One region of the Serratia sarumanii genome, then DNA from elsewhere that is predicted to be linked to it. Evidence: predicted binding sites of a transcription regulator. Region 1 holds the regulator's gene; each other region holds the start of a gene.

What was found. Region 1 encodes PhoB, which activates phosphate uptake and scavenging genes when phosphate is short. Its sites were predicted from a motif close to CTGTCATAAAACTGNCNNAT; they were not measured.
Region 2: a site for PhoB is predicted at 1,795-1,814, ahead of opgB (phosphatidylglycerol--membrane-oligosaccharide glycerophosphotransferase). Genes of this name have one in related genera too.
Region 3: a site for PhoB is predicted at 1,028-1,047, ahead of SSARUM_RS23285 (MIP/aquaporin family protein). Genes of this name have one in related genera too.
Region 4: a site for PhoB is predicted at 1,552-1,571, ahead of pstS (phosphate ABC transporter substrate-binding protein PstS). Genes of this name have one in related genera too.

What each region holds. Positions count from the first base shown of each region.
Region 1 covers NZ_CP124750.1:999,735-1,003,526, forward strand. The annotation lists gene sbcD (exonuclease subunit SbcD) at 1-685, opposite strand, end outside; gene phoB (phosphate response regulator transcription factor PhoB) at 901-1,590, shown strand; gene phoR (phosphate regulon sensor histidine kinase PhoR) at 1,615-2,931, shown strand; gene SSARUM_RS04685 (PstS family phosphate ABC transporter substrate-binding protein) at 2,946-3,792, shown strand, end outside.
Region 2 covers NZ_CP124750.1:3,214,718-3,218,509, forward strand. The annotation lists gene SSARUM_RS15305 (cupin domain-containing protein) at 1-109, shown strand, start outside; gene SSARUM_RS15310 (aldo/keto reductase) at 115-939, shown strand; gene SSARUM_RS15315 (transporter substrate-binding domain-containing protein) at 932-1,675, opposite strand; gene opgB (phosphatidylglycerol--membrane-oligosaccharide glycerophosphotransferase) at 1,962-3,792, shown strand, end outside.
Region 3 covers NZ_CP124750.1:4,929,366-4,933,157, forward strand. The annotation lists gene rraA (ribonuclease E activity regulator RraA) at 1-394, shown strand, start outside; gene zapB (septal ring assembly protein ZapB) at 455-694, opposite strand; gene SSARUM_RS23285 (MIP/aquaporin family protein) at 1,219-2,064, shown strand; gene glpK (glycerol kinase GlpK) at 2,107-3,615, shown strand; gene glpX (class II fructose-bisphosphatase) at 3,747-3,792, shown strand, end outside.
Region 4 covers NZ_CP124750.1:5,066,654-5,070,445, forward strand. The annotation lists gene glmS (glutamine--fructose-6-phosphate transaminase (isomerizing)) at 1-1,311, shown strand, start outside; gene pstS (phosphate ABC transporter substrate-binding protein PstS) at 1,647-2,687, shown strand; gene pstC (phosphate ABC transporter permease PstC) at 2,779-3,735, shown strand; gene pstA (phosphate ABC transporter permease PstA) at 3,737-3,792, shown strand, end outside.

The DNA of each region.
Region 1 (3,792 bases):
TGTGGCCCAGCGCGATATAGTCGGCGGGCGGGAAGGCCTGCGCCGGGAAGGCGTCGAGGGTGCCGATATAGATGTCGCGCACCGAGTCGGAGGTGGTGACGCCGACGGTGGTCAGGTGGCCGGTGGCGACGATCGGCAGCGGCAGGCCCAGCCGATCGCGGCGTTCGCAGGCCGCCTGATACAGCGCCTGGTAATGTTCGGCGATAGCTTCCTGCAGCGCCTGCTGTTTTTGCGCGCCGGATTCGCCGGCGCGGCTGGTGAGCAGATCGCGCGGCCGCAGAAAAGGAATGGCGCACAGCACCGCGCCCGGCTGGCCGTCGCGCCGGTTCAGCACCACGATCTGCTGCTCAAGGGAGCCCTGCGCGCTCGCGATCACCGTGGTGTTCAGGCAGGAGAGCAGTTCCCGCGATTCGTTCAGCGTCGCCACCGAGTCGTGGTTGCCGCCCAGCACCACCAACTGACAGCCGGTGCGCTGCAGCTCCACCACGAAGCGGTTGTACAGCTCGCGGGCGTAGCTGGGCGGCGAACCGGTATCGAACAGATCCCCGGCGACGATCAGCGCATCCACCTGCTGCTGCTCGATCTGCTCGATCAGCCAGTTCAGAAAAGCCTGGTGCTCGGCGGCGCGGCTTTTGGTGAAAAAGTACTGGCCAAGGTGCCAGTCAGAGGTGTGGATCAGGCGCATGACACTCCCGGATGCAAAGGTAATGGCGATGATTATAAAGGCCGCGGCGGCGGCTGTCCCGGCGCAATGATGATGACAACCGGATGATTTTTCTTTGCGCCGGGAAATAATCGCTATGCTTACTGCCTATAACAGCCGCTTTTTTTCATAAAAGTGTCACAAAACTGACGCATAATGGCGCCCGCAAAGTCGCTAACACATTGGCAGGATTGACGATGGCAAGACGCATACTGGTGGTGGAAGACGAAGCGCCGATCCGTGAGATGGTGTGCTTTGTGTTGGAACAGAATGGTTACCAACCGTTGGAAGCCGAGGATTATGACAGCGCCGTGACGCGCCTGTCTGAGCCGTTCCCTGATTTGGTGTTGCTCGACTGGATGTTGCCCGGCGGTTCCGGCATTCAGTTTATCAAACATATGAAGCGCGAAGCGCTGACCCGCGATATCCCGGTGATGATGCTGACCGCGCGCGGCGAAGAGGAAGACCGGGTGCGCGGTCTGGAAGTGGGGGCGGATGATTACATCACCAAGCCGTTCTCGCCCAAGGAACTGGTGGCGCGCATCAAAGCGGTCATGCGCCGCATTTCACCGATGGCGGTGGAAGAGGTGATTGAAATGCAAGGGCTGAGCCTGGATCCGTCCTCCCACCGCGTGATGGCGAACGATCAGGCGCTGGACATGGGGCCGACCGAGTTCAAGCTGCTGCACTTCTTTATGACCCACCCGGAGCGGGTTTATAGCCGTGAGCAGTTGCTTAATCACGTCTGGGGCACTAACGTTTATGTGGAAGACCGTACCGTTGACGTGCATATCCGTCGGCTCCGCAAGGCGTTAGAAACCAGTGGGCATGATAAAATGGTTCAAACCGTTCGGGGCACCGGCTACCGGTTCTCAACGCGCTATTGATCGCGCTGCGCTGGAGAATATGCCGTGTTAGAACGTCTGTCGTGGAAGAGGCTGGCTCTGGAGCTGGCTCTTTTCTGTCTGCCCGCCTTACTGCTGGGGCTGATTTTCGGTTATCTGCCCTGGTTCCTGCTGGCCTCCGCTCTGGCGGCGCTGGTGTGGAATTTCTACAACCAGCTCAAACTCTCCCATTGGCTGTGGATCGACCGCAGTATGACACCGCCGCCCGGCCGCTGGAGCTGGGAGCCGCTGTTCTATGGCCTGTATCAGATGCAGCAGCGCAATCGCCGCCGCCGGCGCGAGCTGGCGTTGCTGATCAAGCGCTTTCGCAGCGGGGCCGAATCGCTGCCTGATGCGGTGGTGATGACCACCGTTGAAGGCAACATCTTCTGGTGCAATGGGCTGGCGCAGCATCTGCTCGGCTTTCGCTGGCCGGAAGACAACGGCCAGCACATCCTCAACCTGCTGCGTTATCCGGAATTCAGCCACTATCTGCAACAGCAGGAGTTCTCACGCCCGCTGACGCTGCAGCTGAACAACGAACACTACGTCGAATTCCGCGTGATGCCCTATTCCGAAGGGCAGTTGCTGATGGTGGCGCGCGACGTCACCCAGATGCGCCAGCTGGAGGGGGCGCGGCGCAACTTCTTCGCCAACGTCAGCCATGAGCTGCGCACGCCGCTGACGGTGCTGCAGGGCTATCTGGAGATGATGGGCGACGAAGAGCAGGACGGTTCGCTGCGCAGCAAGGCGCTCGGCACCATGCAGGAGCAGACCCGCCGGATGGACGGGCTGGTCAAGCAGCTGCTGACGCTGTCGCGCATCGAGGCGGCGCCCAATGTCGACATGAACGAGCGGGTGGATATCCCGCTGATGCTGCGGGTGTTGCAGCGCGAGGCGCAGTCGCTGAGCGGCGGCAATCACGAGATCACTTTCCGGGTGAACGAACAGCTCAACGTGTTCGGCAATGAAGACCAGTTGCGCAGCGCGGTGTCTAACCTGGTGTACAACGCGGTCAACCACACGCCGAAGGGCACCCATATCGAAGTGAGCTGGCAGCAGACGGCGCACGGCGCGCAGTTCCAGGTCAGCGACAACGGGCCGGGCATCGCCGCCGAACACCTGCCGCGCCTGACCGAGCGTTTTTACCGCGTCGACAAGGCCCGTTCGCGCCAGACCGGCGGCAGCGGGCTGGGGCTGGCGATCGTTAAACATGCGCTCAGCCATCACGACGCGCGGCTGGAGATCCTCAGCGAGCCGGGGATCGGCACCCGCTTTATCTTTACCTTACCCAACCGGTTGATTGTTCCCGCCGCTTTATCAGAGAATGCGGTGAAAAATTAACGCGAGACACCGGTATGACCCGAATAACCCGAGGGCTGTTGCTTTGCCTGGCGCTGCTGGCCGGACGCGGCGCGCTGGCGCAGCCCGACGGCATGCTGGCGGGCAACCTGTCCAGCGTCGGTTCCGATACTTTGGCGAATCTGATGGCGCTGTGGGCGCAGGATTTCAGCCGGCATTATCCCAACGTTAACCTGCAGATCCAGGCCGCCGGCTCGTCGACCGCGCCGACCGCGTTGGCGGCGGGCGCTGCGCAGCTGGGCCCGATGAGCCGGCCGATGAAGGCGGCCGAGGTTTCGGCGTTCGAACACCGTTACGGCTATGCGCCGCTGGCGGTGCCGGTGGCGGTGGATGCGCTGGTGGTGTTGGTGCATCAGGACAACCCGCTGCGCGGCCTCAATCTGCAGCAGCTCGATCGCATTTTCTCCGCCACCCGGCGCTGCGGTGAAAGCAAGCCGCTGACGCGTTGGGGCGAGCTGGGGCTGAGCGGCGACTGGGCGACGCGCTCGCTGCAGCGCTTCGGCCGCAACTCGGCGTCCGGCACCTACGGCTATTTCAAACTGCGCGCGCTGTGCGGCGGCGATTTTATGCCGCGCGTCAATGAGCTGCCCGGTTCGGCCTCGGTGGTGCAGGCGGTGGCCGGTTCGCTCAACGGCATCGGCTACGCCAGCATCGGTTTTCGCGCCAGCGGCGTGCGGCTGCTGCCGTTGGCGGAATCGGGAGAGGACTATGTCGCGCCTACCGCCGCCAACGTGCGCAACGATCGCTACCCGCTGTCGCGCTATCTCTATATCTACATCAACAAAGCCCCCAATCAACCGCTGGAGCCGCTGACCGCCGCGTTCCTCGATCGCGTGCTGTCGA
Region 2 (3,792 bases), 2.2 Mb from region 1:
CAAGCCCGTATATTTTTTATCTATCGATACACCTCGTCGGGAAGCCTCTGACGTGCACTTTATTAATCCTGCTCACGAACATTTAAAATTCATCAGCCATATTGGGTAAAGAATATGCGTAATTCACAACACCGGTTCACCAATGACGGCAACGCGATGCCTGCCATCGGATTCGGCGTCTGGCAGTCGCGAGGAGATGAATTGATCGGCGCCGTTCAATGCGCGCTTGATGCGGGCTATCGCCTCGTCGATACGGCCGCAATCTATGGCAACGAATCTGAAGTGGGCAGCGCAATAAAAACTGCGGGCGTGTGCCGGGAAGATATATTCATCACCACCAAGCTATGGAACGACCGGCATGACGACGTTGAGAACGCCTTCAACGAAAGCCTGACCAAGCTCGGTTGCGACTATGTCGATCTGTATTTGATTCACTGGCCGGTATCCGGGCAAAACCTGTTCGTTTCCGCCTGGGATGCCATGATAAAACTCCGCGACAGCGGGCGAGTCAAAAATATCGGGGTAAGCAACTTTTCCATCGAGCAAATACGCCGCCTGGAGGCTGAAACCGGCGTCCTGCCCGCAGTCAATCAACTGCAAATCCACCCTTTTAATCAGCAACGAGAGTTGGTTGATTGGCTGCGCACTCAGGGGATCATCACGCAGGCCTGGAGCCCGCTTGGCCACGGCAACCAAAACATATTAACCCACCCCGTCATCTTGAAAATTGCCGAACAGCAGCATAAAACCCCTGCCCAGATCGTATTACGCTGGCTGTATGAAAACCAAATCATTGCGCTGCCGAAATCCAGTACGCCGCAAAGAATACGGGAAAATATTGATATCTTTGACTTTAACCTGTCCACATCCGAACTGTCGGCGATAAACGCACTGGATCGCGGCCTCAACGTCGGCAACGATCCCGACGCCTTCAGGTAGCCGAGGCGGCCGGCGGCGCCACCGTCACCTCACCCTGGCCGCTGCGCTGCAAGGCCGCCTTCACCAGCCCGTTGGCCTTGCAGCGCTCGATAAAATCGTTCACGTAGGCGGCGCCCTGCGTTTTTTGCCGCGGCACCGCCATTGCCTGGCGGATAGCGGTGAAATGCCCGTCCAGCACCCGGTAGCCGGGATGGACGGCCGCAGCGGCCAGCAGCGGTTGGCGCACGCCGGCCGCCGCCTCCAGCCCCCGGTCGAAAAACAGCGCGATCGCCTCGGCAGAGGTTGCCGCCCGCACCAGTTGCGCCTGCTGCAGCGTGCGCGATAAAAACAGATCGTACGCCGCCCCCTGGCCGACCGCGATGCGCACCTCCGGCCTGTCGAGCTGCGCCACCTCAAAGTAAGGCGCGTCGTTCGCCACCAGGTAAGTCCCCTCGATGATCACGTACGGCTCGCTGAAGGCGATCTGCGCCGCGCGCACCGGCTCGATGGCCATAAACGCCAGGTTCCAGGCGCCGCTGTCCAGGTCGGCGAACACCTTGCCCGCCGCGTCATAGGTGACCAGTTCGAGCGCCACGCCCAGCTCCTGGGCCAGCGCGGCGGCCAGCTCCACCGAAGCGCCTTGCGGTTTGCCGCCGGCTCCGGCCTGCGCCAGCACCGGATTGCCGTAGTTGATCGCCGCGCGCAACACGCCTTGCGGGGCCAGATCGTCGAGTACCGCGGCGGGAATCGTCTGCATACTTCCTCCTGAATGGCTGATGGGCGCGCCGTCGTGGCGCTCATTAAGCGTAGAGCGAAACCTCCGACCAGCAAGCTTTCGCCGCCGAAGCCGCCGCCGGCGTGATTAACGTCACACTATTGTCATAAAAATGTACAATAGCCGCCGTTCGTCGGCCGTAGCGGGAGATTGCGCGTTGTTCCGCCGCCGGCAATAGGCTATACCCTTCACTTTTCGCGCCGCGGCACGCTCGGCGGCGCAGACCAGGGCAGCAACGGTTTTATTTCAATCAGACAGGGTTTGGCGGATGGTTTTAGCAGTCGTTTCGTTTGTTCTCTTTTTGGCGTCGATTTTGATTTATCGCACCCGGGCCGCCGCCAACCGCTGGTGGTTCGCCATTCTGCTGACGCTGCTCGGCAGCTATCTGGTGCTGAACGTCATCCTGATCGCCAGCAACTACTTCACCGGCGACGGCATCACCGACGCGGTGATCTACACCGTCACCAGCAGCCTCAAAGGCGCGGGCATCAGCAAATACGTGCTGCCGTTCATCGGCCTGCTGGCGGCGTTGGGGCTTATCTTCGCGGTGCTGGCTCGCAGCCTGCTGCGCCGCAAGGCCAAAGGCAGCAGCGTGGCCTACAGCATCGTCGCCGTGCTGCTGGCGCTGTTTTCGGTCGGCACCACCCCGGCGTTTCAGGACATCTCGCTGCTGGTCAAGAGCCAGATCGTCGGCGATACCGCCGATTTCAGCACCTACTACAAGGCGCCGAAAAAGACCGTGCAGGGCAAGCGGCCGAACCTGGTGTACATCTATGCCGAGAGCCTGGAGCGCACCTACTTCGACGCCGAGCTGTTCCCCGGCCTGGCCGACGAGCTGAACGCCCTGCGCACGGACAGCATCGATTTCAGCAACACCCAGCAGCTGCCGGGCACTGGTTACACCATCGCCGGCATGGTCGCCTCGCAGTGCGGCATTCCGCTGTTCGCGCCCTTCGACGGCAACGCCTCCAGCGCGGTCTCCACCTTCTACCCGGAGAACGTCTGCCTGGGCGACGTGCTGAAGGCCGCCGGCTACAGCAACTATTTCTATCAGGGCGCCGAGCTGGCGTTCGCCGGTAAAGACACCTTCCTGAAATCCCACGGCTTCGACCACGTTTACGGCTTCAAAGAGCTGCGCGAACAGGTCGCCGATCCGAGCTACAAAAACGACTGGGGCTGGTACGACGACAGCGTGCTGGACGTGGTGTACGGCAAGTTCGTCGAGCTGTCCAAGCAGCGCCAACCGTTCTCGCTGTTTACCCTGACCGTCGACACCCATCACCCGGACGGCTTTATCTCCGCCGGCTGCAGCAAGAAAAGTTACGCCTGGCAGAATAAAGAAAATCGCTCGCTAAGCGCGGTGGCCTGCAGCCAGCAACACATCGCCGCGCTGATCGACAAGATCAAACGCTCGCCCTATTTCAGCAACACCGTGATCGTGGTGTCCTCCGATCATCTGGCGATGAACAACACCGCCTACGATATCCTGGCCAAACAGAAGCGCCGCAACCTGTTCTTCATCATCGACGGCACCCGGCCGCTGGCGGAGCAGCGCAACGAGAAGCGCAGCACGCTGGACAACGGCGCCACGGTGCTGGACGTGATGGGCGGCGACAACTACATCGGCCTCGGCCGCAGCAGCCTGTCGGCGCCGTCGCTGTCTACGGTGTTCCTGAACATCGAAGAGAAGATCAACGGCTGGAAACCGGCGGTGATCAACCAGTGGGGCCTGCCGAACCGCATCAGCGACTACAGCGTCGATACGCGCCAGCGCAGCTTCAGCTTCTCCGGCGTCACCTACAAGGTGCCGTTCATTCTGCGGGTAGGCGATAACCGCATCGAACCGATGTTCAACGTCTACCTTTCCGCCCCGCTGCGCAAACAGCTGGCCGGGCTGGGCGCGGGGGAAAAATTCGTCTGGGTCGATAAATGCTATGAGATCGGCCGGGTCTGGGCGCCGCAGCTGGCGCTAAGCACCGACATCTGCGTGGCCTCCGGCACCCTGGCCTCACCGCCGCAGATCGTGCAGGCCAGCGGCGAACGCTTCCGCAGCAAGGTGAGCTTTACCGCCCCGGCGGCGGACAGCGTCGCCGATTATC
Region 3 (3,792 bases), 1.2 Mb from region 1:
ATTTGGCGGGCAGATCACCACGGTGAAATGCTTTGAGGATAACGGCCTGTTGTTCGATCTGCTTGAAGAAAACGGCCGCGGCCGCGTGCTGTTGGTCGACGGCGGCGGTTCGGTACGCCGGGCGCTGATCAACGCCGAACTGGCGCGCCTGGCCGCCCAGAACGAATGGGAAGGCATCGTGGTGTACGGCGCGGTGCGTCAGGTGGACGATCTGGAAGAGCTCGACATCGGCATTCAGGCGATGGCGGCGATCCCGGCGGGCGCGGTAAGCGAAGGCGTGGGGGAAAGCGATATCCGCGTCAACTTCGGTGGCGTCACCTTCTTCTCCGGCGATCACCTGTATGCCGACAACACCGGCATCATCCTCTCCGAAGACCCACTCGACATCGAGTGATTTTCGGTCATGAAAAAGGGCGCCGCAGGCGCCCTTTTCGTTGCTGCCTGGCGTGAGGAATCAGACCTCTTCCATTTTGCCCAGCAGAGCGCGCAGGCGATCTTGCCATACGTGCTGTTCTTCTTTCAGCTGTTGGTTTTCGCGCACCAGCGCTTCGTGGTTGCCGGAGGCAGCCTGAACTTCCTGCGACAGAGAGTTGTTTTTGTCTTTCAGCTCTTCAATTTCCATCTGCAACAAGGTGATGGTATCAATCGCCTGCTGTACTTTTGCTTCCAGTTTCTCAAATACTTCAAATGACATGCTTCAGTCCCCTCATGATAGCAAGGCGTACATCTATAAGTAGCGGCCGCAACGTCGGCTGCAGCTACTGCGAATATTGCATCGCGCTCAGTGACGCGCGCCGTTATGGAAGGCGCGCCAGTCTCGATTCGTTAAAAACGATTGTAAGTAGCCAGTCTCCGCCTGTCTAGCAACATACCGGATCATCGCGCAGTCTGTTGCAATTTTCCTGCCTCCGCCATCAGCAAAAACTGAAAATCCCCGCCGCCGCCGCCGCGAGTTGTTAACGCCCCTCGCCAAACCACTGGTCAGATCACACTTTTATGGCTCAGAAAGAACACTAAACGACGCGAAATCGCTCAATTTTATGACGAGCTACACACATTTTGATTTCGCTATTTCTCGTTTATGTTCGTTAACGATAAATTTACATCACGTCCTCATTCAATAATTGGACGAGATGAAAAAAACTGTGCCCATAGGTCAGATGTATACCTAACTGAGCCTATAAACCAACAACCGCCGTTTTGCAGGACAACAACATTATGAGCCAAACCACCAGTCCGACATTAAAAGGCCAGTGCATCGCCGAGTTCCTCGGCACGGCGCTGCTGATCTTCTTTGGCGTAGGCTGCGTTGCCGCGCTGAAACTGGCGGGCGCCAGCTTCGGCCAGTGGGAAATCAGCATCATTTGGGGCCTGGGCGTCGCCATGGCCATCTATCTGACCGCCGCCATTTCCGGCGCGCATCTCAACCCCGCGGTCACCCTCGCTCTGTGGCTGTTCGCCTGCTTCGACGGGCGCAAAGTGGTGCCTTACATCATTGCGCAGATCGCCGGTGCCTTCTGCGCCGCCGCCCTGGTCTATGGGCTGTACTACAACCTGTTCTTCGACTTCGAAGCGGCTCACCACATGGTGCGCGGCAGCAACGAAAGCCTCGAGCTGGCCGGCATCTTCTCGACTTACCCTAACGCGCATATCTCCGTCGGCCAGGCCTTCCTGGTAGAAATGGTGATCGCCGCCATTCTGATGTGCCTGATCCTGGCGCTGACCGACGACGGCAACGGCATCCCGCGCGGCCCGCTGGCGCCGCTGCTGATCGGTATTCTGATTGCCGTGATCGGCGCCTCCATGGGACCATTGACCGGCTTTGCGTTGAACCCGGCGCGTGACTTCGGGCCGAAACTGTTCGCCTACCTGGCCGGCTGGGGCAAAGTCGCCTTCACCGGCGCACGCGACATCCCGTACTTCCTGGTGCCGATCTTCGCCCCTATCGTCGGCTGTGGCCTGGGCGCTTTCGGTTACCGCGCGCTGATTGGCCGCCACCTGCCGTGCGACGTCTGCGTGACGGAAGAAGAGCCCGACGCCAAGACCCAGCAGCGCAAAGCATGATGGGTGCAGTTTTACACGGTTAACAACAGCAGGATAATTACCATGACTGTAGAAAAAAAATACATTGTCGCACTCGACCAAGGGACCACCAGCTCACGCGCCGTCGTGCTCGATCACGACGCCAACATCGTTGCGGTATCGCAGCGCGAATTCCCGCAGATCTATCCCAAGGCCGGCTGGGTTGAGCACGACCCGATGGAAATCTGGGCGTCGCAAAGTTCGACGCTGGTAGAAGTGCTGGCGAAAGCCGACATCAGTTCCGATCAGATCGCCGGCATCGGCATCACCAACCAGCGCGAAACCACCATCGTCTGGGAAAAAGAGACCGGCAAGCCGATTTACAACGCCATCGTCTGGCAGTGCCGCCGCACCGCCGACATCTGCGAGAAGCTCAAGCGCGACGGCCTGGAAGAGTACATCCGTCACAATACCGGCCTGGTGGTTGACCCGTACTTCTCCGGCACCAAGGTGAAGTGGATCCTGGACAACGTCGAAGGCGCCCGCGAGCGCGCCAAGCGCGGCGAACTGCTGTTCGGCACCGTCGACACCTGGCTGGTGTGGAAAATGACCCAGGGGCGCGTACACGTTACCGATTACACCAACGCCTCACGCACCATGATGTTCAACATCCACGAGCTGGACTGGGATGAACGCATGCTGGAAGTGCTGGATATCCCGCGCGCCATGCTGCCGAAAGTCCGTCCTTCCTCCGAGGTGTACGGCCAGACCAACATCGGCGGTAAGGGCGGTACGCGTATTCCTATCGCCGGTATCGCCGGTGACCAGCAGGCGGCGCTGTACGGCCAGCTGTGCGTTCAACCGGGCATGGCGAAGAACACCTACGGCACCGGCTGCTTCCTGCTGATGAACACCGGCAAAGAAGCGGTGCGTTCGAAAAACGGCCTGCTGACCACCATCGCCTGCGGCCCGCGCGGCGAAGTGAACTATGCGCTGGAAGGCGCGGTGTTCATCGGCGGTGCGTCTATCCAGTGGCTGCGCGACGAGCTGAAACTGATCAGCGACGCCGCCGACTCCGAATACTTCGCCACCAAGGTGAAAGACAGCAACGGCGTCTATGTGGTGCCGGCCTTCACCGGCCTGGGCGCCCCTTACTGGGATCCGTACGCCCGCGGTGCCATCTTCGGGCTGACCCGTGGCGCCAACAGCAACCACATCATCCGCGCCACGCTGGAATCCATCGCCTTCCAGACCCGTGACGTGCTGGACGCCATGCAGGCCGACGCCAACACCCGCCTGCAATCGCTGCGCGTGGACGGCGGCGCGGTCGCCAACAACTTCCTGATGCAGTTCCAGTCCGATATTCTCGGCACTCGCGTAGAACGCCCTGAAGTGCGTGAATCGACGGCGCTGGGCGCCGCGTTCCTGGCGGGCCTGGCCATCGGCTACTGGAACGATCTGGACGAAGTGAAGAGCAAAGCGGTGATTGAACGCGAATTCCGCCCAAGCATCGAAACCACCGAACGCAACTACCGCTACGGCGGCTGGAAAAAAGCGGTGGCGCGCGCTCAGGCGTGGGAAGATCACGAGTAATCCCGAAGCTGCCGTTTCACCAACAAGCGCTGCCTACGGGCGGCGCTTTTTTTTGCCCCGCCCCGCCGCCGCCGCCGCGCTGTGATAGACTTTGCCGATATTTTCTTCCCTTTCTCACAGACAGGTTTGCCATGAAACGTGAATTAGCCATCGAATTTTCCCGCGTTACCGAAGCCG
Region 4 (3,792 bases), 1.0 Mb from region 1:
CGCTCCGGCAGCCCGCTGGTTATCGGCCGCGGCGTCGGGGAAAACTTCATCGCTTCCGATCAGCTGGCGCTGCTGCCGGTCACCCGCCGCTTCATCTTCCTGGAAGAAGGCGACGTGGTGGAAGTGACTCGCCGCACCGTCAACATCTTCGACAAGCAGGGCAACGCCATCGAGCGCCCTGAGATCGAATCCCAGGTGCAGTATGACGCCGGCGACAAGGGCGCTTACCGTCACTACATGCAAAAAGAGATCTACGAACAGCCGCTGGCGCTGAAAAACACCCTGGAAGGGCGTTTCAGTCATGGCCAAATCAACCTGAGCGAGCTGGGCCCGCGCGCCGACGAGCTGCTGGCCAAGGTGCAGCACGTGCAGATCATCGCCTGCGGGACTTCTTACCACTCCGGTATGGTGGCGCGCTACTGGTTTGAAGCGTTGGCCGGCGTGCCGTGCGACGTCGAGATCGCGTCCGAATTCCGTTACCGCAAATCGGCGGTGCGTCCGGGCAGCCTGATCATCACCCTGTCGCAGTCCGGCGAAACCGCCGATACGTTAGCGGCGCTGCGTCTGTCCAAAGAGCTGGGGTATCTCGGTTCGCTGGCCGTTTGTAACGTGGCCGGCTCTTCGCTGGTGCGCGAATCGGATCTGGCGTTGATGACCAAAGCGGGCACGGAAATCGGCGTAGCCTCGACCAAGGCCTTCACCACGCAGCTCACCGTGCTGTTGATGCTGGTGGCGCGTCTGGGCCGCCTGAAAGGCATGGCGGAAAGCGTGGAGCAAGAGATCGTGCATGGCCTGCAGGCGCTGCCGGCGCGTATAGAGCAGATGCTGTCGATGGATAAAGAGATCGAAGCGCTGGCGGAAGGGTTCTCCGACAAGCACCATGCGCTGTTCCTCGGCCGCGGCGATCAGTATCCAATCGCCATGGAAGGGGCGCTGAAGCTGAAAGAGATCTCCTATATTCACGCCGAAGCCTATGCGGCGGGTGAGCTGAAACACGGCCCGCTGGCGCTGATCGACGCCGATATGCCGGTGATCGTGGTGGCACCGAACAATGAACTGCTGGAAAAGCTGAAGTCCAACATTGAAGAAGTGCGCGCGCGCGGCGGCCAGCTGTACGTGTTCGCCGATCAGGACGCCGGCTTCGTCAGCAGCGAAGGCATGACTATCATTCCTCTGCCGCACGTCGAGGAAATCGTGGCGCCGATCTTCTACACCGTGCCGTTGCAGCTGCTGTCTTACCACGTGGCGCTGATCAAAGGCACCGACGTTGACCAGCCGCGCAACCTGGCGAAGTCTGTCACCGTAGAGTAATCTGCCGCAGGTAAACTGCAAAAGCCGGCCTTTGCGCCGGCTTTTTTCATGAGCGGCCTTAAAGATGACAGCGCGACCGATTCGGCGATAAACATTGTCATATTCAAGCGGATAGGCCGCGCCAAACCGTTTTTTTATTGCACGTCAATTGCGCTGTTTTTTGACTAATTAATTGATTTTTAAAGAAACAAACGTCTGTCTGGCGCACTGTAATATAACTGTCATATTGCGTACATTTTTCTGTCACCAAACTGTCCTATTTTCCCTCCTGCAGCAATACTTACTCTGATTAAAACGACTCGAAGTCGATTTTAAATATCCCATTAGGAGGGATTATGAAACTGATGCGTACCACCGTCGCCAGTATTGTGGCAGCGACCTTCTCCCTGACCACCGTGTCCGCGTTCGCTGCTGCCAGCCTGACCGGTGCAGGTGCGACATTCCCCGCTCCGGTTTACGCCAAGTGGGCAGATTCTTATCAGAAAGAAACCGGCAACAAAGTTAACTATCAGGGCATCGGCTCCTCTGGCGGCGTGAAGCAAATCGTGGCCAACACCGTTGACTTTGGCGCTTCCGACGCCCCGCTGTCTGACGACAAACTGGCGGCCGATGGCCTGTTCCAGTTCCCGACCGTGATCGGCGGCGTGGTGCTGGCCGTGAATATCCCGGGCATCAAATCCGGCGAACTGACGCTGGACGGCAAAACCCTGGGCGATATCTACCTGGGCAACGTCAAAAAGTGGAACGATCCGGCTATCACCAAGCTGAACCCAGGCGTGAAACTGCCTGACCAGAACATCGCCGTGGTGCGCCGCGCCGACGGTTCCGGCACCTCGTTCGTGTTCACCAGCTACCTGTCCAAGGCCAATGCGCAGTGGAAAGAGAAGATCGGCGCCGGTTCTACCGTTAACTGGCCGACCGGTCTGGGCGGTAAAGGCAACGACGGCATCGCCGCCTTCGTTCAGCGTCTGCCTGGCTCTATCGGCTACGTAGAATACGCTTACGCCAAGCAGAACAACCTGGCTTACACCAAGCTGGTATCCGCCGACGGTAAACCGGTCAGCCCGACCGAAGAGAGCTTCAGCAACGCGGCCAAGGGCGTGGATTGGAGCAAGACCTTCGCTCAGGATCTGACTGACCAGAAAGGCGACAACGTGTGGCCAATTACATCCACCACCTTCATCCTGGTGCACAAAGAGCAGAAAAACCCTGCTCAGGGCGCCGAAGTGCTGAAGTTCTTCGACTGGGCTTACAAAACCGGTGCCAAGCAGGCTAACGAGCTGGATTACGCCACCCTGCCGGCAGAAGTGGTTGAGCAGGTGCGCGCGGCCTGGAAAACCAACGTAAAAGACAGTTCAGGCAAAGCGCTGTACTAACAACGCAGGGGCGCGGGTTCGCCGCGCCCCACACAGTTCTTCAGGCTCCGATCCCGGTTGGGGCTGCCAGGGTTCAAACAGAGAGTAATCTATGGCTGAGTACAAGCCGACCATCAAAGCACCGGGCAAAAACGGTGACATCATTTTCAGCGCGCTGGTGAGACTGGCTGCGCTGATTACCCTATTGTTGCTGGGCGGCATCATTGTTTCGCTGATCTTCGCCTCCTGGCCAAGCATGCAGAAATTCGGCTTCGCCTTCCTGTGGACCAAAGAGTGGGACGCGCCGGCGGAGCAGTTCGGCGCGCTGGTGCCGATCTACGGCACCGTGGTCACCTCGCTTATCGCGCTGATCATCGCCGTGCCGGTGAGCTTCGGCATCGCGCTGTTCCTGACCGAGCTGGCGCCGAACTGGCTGAAGCGGCCGCTGGGCATCGCCATTGAGCTGTTGGCGGCCATCCCCAGCATCGTTTACGGCATGTGGGGCCTGTTCGTGTTCGCGCCGCTGTTCGCCGAATACTTCCAGACGCCGGTCGGCGAAGTGCTGTCGGGCATTCCGATCGTCGGCGAGCTGTTCTCCGGCCCGGCCTTCGGCATCGGCATTCTGGCCGCCGGGGTGATCCTGGCGATCATGATCATTCCTTACATCGCGGCAGTCATGCGCGACGTGTTCGAACAGACCCCGGTGATGATGAAAGAGTCGGCATACGGCATCGGCTGCACCACCTGGGAAGTCATCTGGCGCATCGTGCTGCCGTTCACCAAAAACGGCGTCATCGGCGGCGTGATGTTGGGCCTGGGCCGTGCGCTGGGGGAAACCATGGCGGTGACCTTTATCATCGGCAACACCTACCAGCTCGACAGCGCTTCGCTGTACATGCCGGGCAACAGCATCACCTCGGCGCTGGCCAACGAATTCGCCGAAGCCGAGTCCGGCGTGCACACCGCCGCGTTGATGGAGCTGGGCCTGATTCTGTTTGTTATCACCTTTATCGTGCTGGCGCTGTCGAAGTTGATGATCATGCGTCTGGCCAAGAATGAGGGGCGTTAACATGGCGACGATGGATATGCAAAACGCAGTCGTTCTGGCGGAAAGCCGCCGCAAAAT